DNA from 2 places in the Staphylococcus pasteuri genome. Region 2 is predicted to be linked to the other one. Evidence: riboswitches for the same ligand, from Rfam matches in the RefSeq annotation. Region 2 holds a riboswitch; the other holds the start of a gene.
What was found. A riboswitch is a leader RNA that binds a small molecule or an ion and turns the genes downstream of it on or off. The one in region 2 is predicted to bind lysine.
Positions count from the first base shown of each region.

Region 1: another riboswitch for lysine. It lies ahead of Q4528_RS06560 (aspartate kinase); the one in region 2 lies ahead of Q4528_RS03935 (amino acid permease).

Region 1 is NZ_JAUOQO010000005.1:26,619-31,297, reverse strand. Features, by position in the region: gene Q4528_RS06565 (ABC-F family ATP-binding cassette domain-containing protein) at 4-1,605, shown strand; lysine riboswitch at 1,964-2,140, shown strand; gene Q4528_RS06560 (aspartate kinase) at 2,223-3,428, shown strand; gene Q4528_RS06555 (aspartate-semialdehyde dehydrogenase) at 3,486-4,475, shown strand; gene dapA (4-hydroxy-tetrahydrodipicolinate synthase) at 4,477-4,679, shown strand, end outside.
Region 2 is NZ_JAUOQO010000003.1:65,763-70,441, forward strand. Features, by position in the region: gene dnaI (primosomal protein DnaI) at 1-493, shown strand, start outside; gene thrS (threonine--tRNA ligase) at 857-2,794, shown strand; lysine riboswitch at 2,845-3,018, shown strand; gene Q4528_RS03935 (amino acid permease) at 3,188-4,679, shown strand, end outside.

The DNA of each region.
Region 1 (4,679 bases), on a different contig from region 2:
TGCATGTTACAAGTAACTGATGTAAGTTTACGTTTTGGCGATCGTAAACTATTTGAAGATGTAAATATTAAATTTACTGATGGTAATTGCTATGGATTAATTGGAGCGAATGGTGCAGGTAAATCTACTTTCTTAAAAATATTATCTGGTGAGTTAGATTCACAAACTGGTCATGTATCACTAGGTAAAGATGAAAGATTAGCAATTTTAAAACAGGACCACTTTGCATATGAAGACGAACGTGTACTTGATGTAGTTATTAAAGGTCACGAACGTTTATATGAAGTAATGAAAGAAAAAGATGAAATTTATATGAAACCAGATTTCAGTGATGAAGATGGAATTCGTGCTGCTGAACTTGAAGGCGAATTTGCTGAGATGAATGGTTGGAACGCAGAAGCAGATGCTGCAAACTTACTATCTGGTTTAGGTATTGACGCATCTTTACAAGACAAAAAGATGTCTGAACTTGAAAATAATCAAAAAGTAAAAGTATTATTAGCGCAAAGTTTATTTGGCGATCCAGATGTACTATTACTAGATGAGCCTACCAATGGTTTAGATATTCCAGCTATTAGTTGGTTAGAAGATTTCTTAATTAATTTTGAAAATACAGTCATCGTAGTATCACATGACCGTCACTTCTTAAATAATGTATGTACACATATTGCAGATTTAGACTTTGGTAAAATTAAAGTTTATGTTGGTAACTATGATTTCTGGTATCAATCAAGTCAATTAGCTCAAAAAATGGTACAAGAACAAAATAAGAAAAAAGAAGAAAAAATTAAAGAACTTCAAGATTTCGTGGCACGTTTCTCTGCAAATGCTTCTAAATCTAAACAAGCAACAAGTCGTAAAAAACAATTAGAAAAAATCGAATTAGATGATATTCAACCATCATCTAGACGTTATCCATATGTGAAATTCACTCCAGAAAGAGAAATTGGTAATGACTTGTTAAGTGTCCAAAATCTTTCTAAAACAATTGACGGTGAAAAAGTATTAGATAATATTTCATTTACGATGAACCCTAACGATAAAGCTATTTTAATTGGAGATAGTGAAATTGCTAAAACTACCCTACTTAAAATTTTAGCTGGTGAAATGGAACCAGACGAAGGTTCATATAAATGGGGCGTTACAACTTCATTAAGTTACTTCCCTAAAGATAACTCTGAATACTTTGATGGTGTAAACATGAATCTTGTTGATTGGTTACGTCAATATGCACCAGAAGATGAACAGACTGAAACGTTCTTACGTGGTTTCTTAGGACGTATGTTGTTTAGTGGTGAAGAAGTTAAGAAAAAAGCAAGCGTGTTATCAGGTGGAGAGAAAGTACGTTGTATGTTAAGTAAAATGATGCTTTCAAGTGCGAATGTATTATTATTAGATGAACCAACTAACCATTTAGACTTAGAAAGTATTACTGCAGTCAATGATGGATTAAAATCATTTAAAGGTTCACTTATTTTTACGTCATATGACTTTGAATTCATTAACACTATTGCTAACCGTGTAATTGATTTAAATCCACAAGGTTCTGTTTCAAAAGAAATTCCTTATGAAGAGTACTTACAAGAAATTGGAGTATTACAATAATTAAAGTATATTGATTACCCTTAAGTGAATGTTGATGTCACTTAAGGGTTTTTTATGGGATTTTAGTCCCCTATTTTATTAAGATTTTTAACAAACGATTGCATAAAAACTATTGATCTTTGAAAGAAGTTAAAAAGGAATACACTCGTTCTTCTAACGATTGCACAAGCGATACTAAGCATTAAAATGCTATAAGGTTTTAAGGAATACAAAAGTTTTAATCAAACTTTTGCATAAAAGCCACTAATCTTTGCTAAAAGAAAGTGGCTTTAAAATTTTCTGTTTATTTGAAAAAATCACAATTATTGGTTTACAGTCACATGTCAGATATGTATAATAAAAACATATCAATTGAATAAGATTTTGATGAGGCGCATTAAACATGAGTAAATATTAGATTACTGTCTGCTAACAGCTAATATTGAAAGGGGGCAATGCCGAAACGAATGATAATAGCAGATATCATTTGTTGGACTTTTTGGTTAAGAGCTAAGAGTTTGTCATTATTTGATAATAATGGAGTGCATCACTTGTACATAAATGTAGAACAAGTCGCATTCCAGACTTGTTCTTTTTTTATTGAATAGGTGGGCCTCCCTACTAACTGAGGAGGACAAATTTTGAATAGAAGTGTTTTGAAATTTGGCGGATCTTCCGTCAGCGATTTTACAAAGATTAAAAATATAGCCAACATGTTAAAAGATCGAGTTGAACAAGATGAACAACTGATTGTTGTAGTGAGTGCTATGGGTAAAACTACAGATCAATTGATGGAAAATGTATCATCCTTAACGTCAACTCCAAAAGAGCAAGAACTTGCCCTACTTTTAACAACTGGAGAGCAACAAACAGTTTCGTATTTGTCTATGGTGCTAAACGATATTGGTGTTAGTGCTAAAGCCATGACTGGATACCAAGCTGGAATTAAAACAATTGGACATCACTTAAAAAGTAAAATTGCTGAAATTAACCCATCAACCTTCACTGATGCATTTGAGCAACATGATGTACTTGTGATTGCTGGTTTTCAAGGAATTAATGAGAACCATGAATTAACTACATTAGGTCGAGGTGGCTCTGATACTACAGCAGTGGCATTAGCAGCTAGCAATAACATACCTTGCGAAATCTATACAGATGTAGATGGTGTATATGCCACAGATCCTCGAATTTTAAGTCATGCTAAACGTTTAGAGTATGTATCTTATGAAGAGATGATGGAAATGAGTGCAGTTGGTGCTGGCGTGCTTGAGACGCGCAGTGTTGAATTGGCTAAAAATTACAATATTCCACTATATTTAGGAAGAACTTTATCAAATGTGAAAGGAACATGGATTATGTCTAGAAGTGATTTATTAGAGAAAAAAGCAGTAACTGGGGTCGCATTAGATAAACACATGATGCATGTTACAATCACATATCCCCTACCAGATAATCGTTTATTAACACAATTATTCACTGAATTAGAAGAAGGCTCAGTTAACGTGGATATGATTTCCCAAATCGTTAACCATGAAGGATTACAATTATCATTTAGTATTAAAGACTCAGATGTACATCAAATCTCACAAATTTTAGAACAGTTAGCAGTTAATTTTGAAGCTCTTGATTATAAAATTAACGAAGCTTATGTCAAAATTTCTTTAATTGGTTCTGGTATGAGAGATATGTCAGGTGTTGCATCTAAAGCATTTATAACTTTAATTAATGCTAAAATCCCCTTCTACCAAACAACCACATCAGAAATTAGTATTTCTTATGTCATTGATGCTGAAAATGGTGAAAAAGCTGTCGAAGAACTATACGGTGCTTTTGATATATAATTGATTTAACTTAATTTTTCACAATATTAATAATATTGAAAACGGAGTGACTTACACATGACAAAATTAGCAGTAGTTGGCGCAACAGGATTAGTAGGAACAAAAATGTTAGAAACATTAGATAGAAAAGCAATTCCCTTTGACGAATTAGTGTTATTTTCTTCAGCACGTTCTGCTGGTCAAAATATAGATTTTCAAGGACAAACATATACAGTACAAGAATTAACTGAAGAAGCAGCAAGTGAACATTTTGACTATGTATTAATGAGTGCAGGTGGTGGTACAAGTGAACATTTCGCCCCACTGTTTGAACAAGCTGGTGCTATAGTGATTGATAATTCTAGTCAATGGCGTATGGCAGAAGATGTAGATTTAATAGTTCCAGAAGTTAATGAACCTAAGTTCACTAGAGGAATCATTGCAAATCCAAACTGTTCTACAATTCAATCAGTTGTACCTTTAAAAGTATTACAAGAAGCATTTGGTTTAAAACGTGTTGCTTATACAACATATCAAGCGGTTTCAGGATCTGGTATTAAGGGTAAGAGAGATTTATCTGAGGGCGCAAATGGTAAAGAACCTGAAGCTTATCCTCACCCTATTTATAACAATGTGTTACCACACATTGATGTATTTTTAGAAAATGGTTATACAAAAGAAGAGCAAAAAATGATTGATGAAACACGTAAGATTTTAAATGATAAAGATTTAAAAGTAACTGCTACATGTGTTCGTGTACCTGTTCAAGATAGTCATAGCGTGGAAATGGATGTCACATTCGATCAAGATACAACTGTAGAAGAAATTCAAGCTCTATTTGACAAAGATGATCGAGTAGTTCTTGTAGATAATCCAGCTAATAATGAATATCCACTTGCAATACATTCTACTGGTAAAGACGAAGTGTTTGTAGGTCGTATTCGTAGAGACGATTCTTTAGACAATACATTCCATGTATGGTGTACATCAGATAATTTATTGAAAGGTGCAGCATTAAACGCAGTTCAAGTTTTAGAACAAGTTTTAAAATTGAAAGGAGTTCTTTAATATGACACACATGTTTAAAGGCGTAGGTGTAGCATTAACTACACCATTCGTAAATAACGAGGTAGATTATGATGCTTTAAGAAGTCACGTTTCATTTTTACTAGAAAATAATGCTCAAGCAATCATTGTAAATGGTACAACAGCAGAAAGCCCTACTTTAAATGACGATGAAAAAGAGCATGTATTAGAAACTGTAGTAAATTT
Region 2 (4,679 bases):
AGTTAATGATATTTGTAAAAAATTGATTAATAACGAAGATGTTAAAGGTTTATATTTATATGGTCCTTTTGGTACTGGAAAATCATTTATTCTAGGTGCTATAGCTAACCAACTTAAGGCTAAAAAAGTACCATCTACTATTGTCTATCTGCCAGAATATATTAGAACATTAAAAGGTGGTTTCAAAGATGGTAGTTATGAAAGAAAATTACAAAGAATACGTGAAGCTAATATTTTAATGTTAGACGATATCGGAGCAGAAGAAGTTACGCCATGGGTTAGAGATGAAGTGATAGGACCATTGTTACATTATAGAATGGTTCATGAATTACCTACATTTTTCACTTCAAACTTAAGTTATGAAGAATTAGAGCATCATTTATCAATGACACGTGAAGGCGCTGAAAAAACTAAGGCTGCTAGAATTATTGAAAGAATTAAAACATTATCAACACCATATTTCTTAAAGGGAGAAAACTTTAGAAACAATTGATATTTTTAAATAATATTGTATAATGGACTTAAATCTAAATCGTTGAAACTGTTGAAGATAAGATAATTTAATCACTATTACACAGAAAGCCATTACTTGATGAGAATATGGTTAATATATTAAATTATTACTACTTTAATGTATGGCATTTGTAATGAATGCTCGGCTCAAGACCGTTATCTTATGTAGAGAAGACGTTGAATGTAATCTTTTGGTTATATTTTGACGTTCAACTAGGGTGGTACCACGACGATCTCGTCCCTGTATTAGGGGCGGGATTTTTTTGTTTTCTCACATTCGTTACAAATTGATATTTATTCAATAAGTCAACGATATGATTTTCATATTTTAGGAGGTTATAGTATGGATCAAATTAATATTCAATTCCCAGATGGCAATTCAAAAGCATTTGATAAAGGCACTACTACAGAAGATATAGCGCAATCAATAAGTCCTGGATTACGTAAAAAAGCAGTAGCAGGAAAATTTAATGGGCAAATGGTAGATTTAACACGTCCATTAGAAACAGATGGTGAGATTGAAATTGTAACACCAGGTAGCGAAGAAGCTTTAGAAGTTTTACGTCATTCAACTGCTCATTTAATGGCACAAGCTTTAAAAAGATTATATGGTGACGTTAAATTTGGCGTAGGTCCAGTTATTGAAGGTGGATTCTACTATGATTTTGATACTGAAGAAAAAATCTCATCTGACGATTTTGAAAAAATTGAAAAAACAATGAAACAAATAGTGGATGAAAATCATAAAATAGAACGTAAAGTTGTATCAAGAGATGAAGCTAAAGATTTCTTCAAAGACGATCCATACAAGTTAGAATTAATTGATGCGATTCCAGAGGATGAAAATGTAACATTATATTCTCAAGGCGAGTTTACTGATTTATGTAGAGGTGTACATGTACCTTCTACTTCAAAAATTAAAGAATTCAAATTACTTTCTACAGCTGGTGCATATTGGCGTGGCGATAGTAACAATAAAATGTTACAACGTATCTACGGTACAGCATTTTTCGATAAAAAAGATCTAAAAGCACATCTTCAAATGTTAGAAGAACGTCGCGAACGTGATCACCGTAAAATTGGTAAAGAATTAGATTTATTCGCAAATAGTCAACTTGTAGGTGCGGGTTTACCATTATGGTTACCAAATGGTGCTACAATTCGCCGTGAAATCGAGAGATATATCGTTGATAAAGAAGTAAGTATGGGCTATGACCATGTTTATACACCAGTTATCGCTAACGTAGATTTATATAAAACATCAGGTCACTGGGATCATTATCAAGAGGATATGTTCCCAACAATGAAATTAGATGAGACAGAAGAAATGGTACTACGTCCTATGAACTGCCCACACCATATGATGGTTTATAATAACAAACCGCATTCTTATCGTGAATTACCAATTCGTATCGCTGAATTAGGTACTATGCATAGATATGAAGCTAGTGGTGCAGTATCTGGATTACAACGTGTAAGAGGTATGACTTTAAATGACGCTCATATTTTTGTAAGACCTGACCAAATTAAAGAAGAATTTAAACGTGTTGTTAATTTAATTCAAGATGTATACAAAGATTTTGGATTTGAAGATTATACTTTCAGATTAAGTTATCGTGATCCAGAAGATAAAGAAAAATATTTCGATGATGACGAAATGTGGGTAAAAGCTGAAAAAATGATTAAAGAAGCTTCTGATGAGTTAGGACTTACTTATGAAGAAGCAATTGGCGAAGCGGCATTCTATGGTCCAAAATTAGACGTTCAAGTTAAAACAGCTATGGGTAAAGAAGAAACTTTATCAACTGCACAATTAGACTTCTTATTGCCAGAACGCTTTGAATTAACTTATATTGGCCAAGATGGAGAACAACATAGACCAGTGGTTATTCACCGTGGTGTTGTATCTACAATGGAAAGATTTGTAGCATTCTTAACAGAAGAAACAAAAGGGGCGTTCCCAACATGGTTAGCACCTAAACAAGTAGAAATCATTCCAGTAAATGTTGATTTACATTATGATTATGCTAGATTAATTCAAGACGAATTAAAATCTCAAGGTGTACGTGTAGAAATCGATGACCGTAATGAAAAAATGGGATATAAAATTCGTGAAGCACAAATGCAAAAAATCCCTTACCAAATAGTAGTGGGAGATAAAGAAGTAGAAAATAAAGAAGTAAATGTGCGCCAATATGGTTCACAAGATCAAGAAACTTTAGAAAAAGATGAATTCATTTGGAATTTAGTTGATGAAATTCGTTTGAAAAAACATAGATAAACTTGAAATTAACAGTCAGTTCATGTATATTACAAGGTAGTTAAAATAAAAGTTGAGTTAGAGGTTGCAATATTAAATAGTAGCTTGTCAGAAGTTGTATGGAACGAATGTTGAACAAGTCAAAGGTAATATTGCCGAAACAAACGTTAACCATAATAGACGTTTGTTGGGACAGTTGTCGAAAGAAACTGTACTGTCACTTAATGTGATGTGCTACCTAATATAGATAAAAGCAAAGTGGTTGCATATCTTAAAGGTATGTAGCCACTTTTTTATTTGCAATGATAAAGTTAATTATTGAATGAAACTAACAATTTTAACGAAAGTCATGCATTTAGTTTTGCTTTGAAAAAGTAACATTGAAGCCTCTAAATACAAGGAAAGGATTCTTCTATGAGTAAAAATCAAAATCAGAATGAAGGCGTTCAACGAGGTTTAAAAGATCGACATCTTTCCATGATAGCAATAGGAGGGTGTATCGGTACTGGACTATTTATGACTTCTGGTGGTGCTATTCATAGTGCTGGTGCGTTAGGTGCACTATTAGCATACGCCATTATTGGTGCCATGGTCTTTTTCTTAATGACATCATTAGGAGAAATGGCAACATATTTACCAGTTTCTGGTTCATTTAGTACATATGCAACACGTTTTGTTGATCCATCATTAGGATTCGCATTAGGTTGGAATTACTGGTTTAACTGGGTTATTACAGTAGCTGCAGACGTTACAATTGCAGCACAAGTGATTCAATATTGGTCACCAATGCAAGGTGTACCAGCATGGATTTGGAGTTGTATATTCCTCGTTATTATCTTTGCATTGAATTCACTATCGGTTAGAGTATACGGAGAAAGCGAATACTGGTTTGCATTAATTAAAGTTGTAACTGTTATCATATTTATCATTATAGGTTTATTAACTATTGTCGGAATCATGGGCGGTAAATTTGTAGGCTTTGAAACATTTACAAAAGGCGAAGGCCCAATATTAGGTGGTAATTTAGGCGGTAGTTTATTATCAATTTTAGGTGTATTCTTAGTTGCAGGGTTCTCTTTCCAAGGTACTGAGTTAATAGGAATCACAGCAGGAGAATCTGAAAATCCAGAAAGAGCTGTACCTAAAGCAATTAAACAAGTGTTTTGGAGAATATTACTATTTTACATTCTAGCGATATTTATTATAGGTATGTTAATTCCTTATGATAGCAATGCATTAATGGGAGGAGATAGCAGCGTATCAACGTCTCCATTTACATTAGTATTCCAAAATGCAGGCTTAGCATTTGCAGCATCATTTATGAATGCTGTTATATTAACTTCCGTATTATCCGCAGGTAACTCAGGTATGTACGCTTCTACAAGAATGTTATATTCTATGAGTAAAGATAAATTAGCATATGCATCATTCTCAAAAACTAATAGAAATGGTGTACCTTATATTTCTCTAGCAATCACTGGAATAATTGTAATTATTATCTTTTTATTACAACATTTAAGTGGTGATGCTTATGACTATATTGTAGCTGCTAGTGGTATGACTGGCTTTATCGCGTGGGTAGGTATTGCAGTCAGTCATTATAGATTTAGACGCGCATTTGATAAACAAAATTATGATAAGTCTAAATTGAAATATAAAGCTAAATTATTCCCATTTGGTCCAATATTTGCTGGATTCTTATGTGTTATTGTTATTTTAGGTCAAGATGTTGATTTCATTAAGACTGGTGATTTTGATATCAATAGATTTATCATTACTTATATGGGTATCCCAGTATTTTTAGCATTCTTTATTTATCATAAAGTAAGATATAAAACTAAAAAAATCCCATTAGAAAAAGTGGATTTACGTCAAGATGTGTCTATGGAAGAAGTAAGACATCATG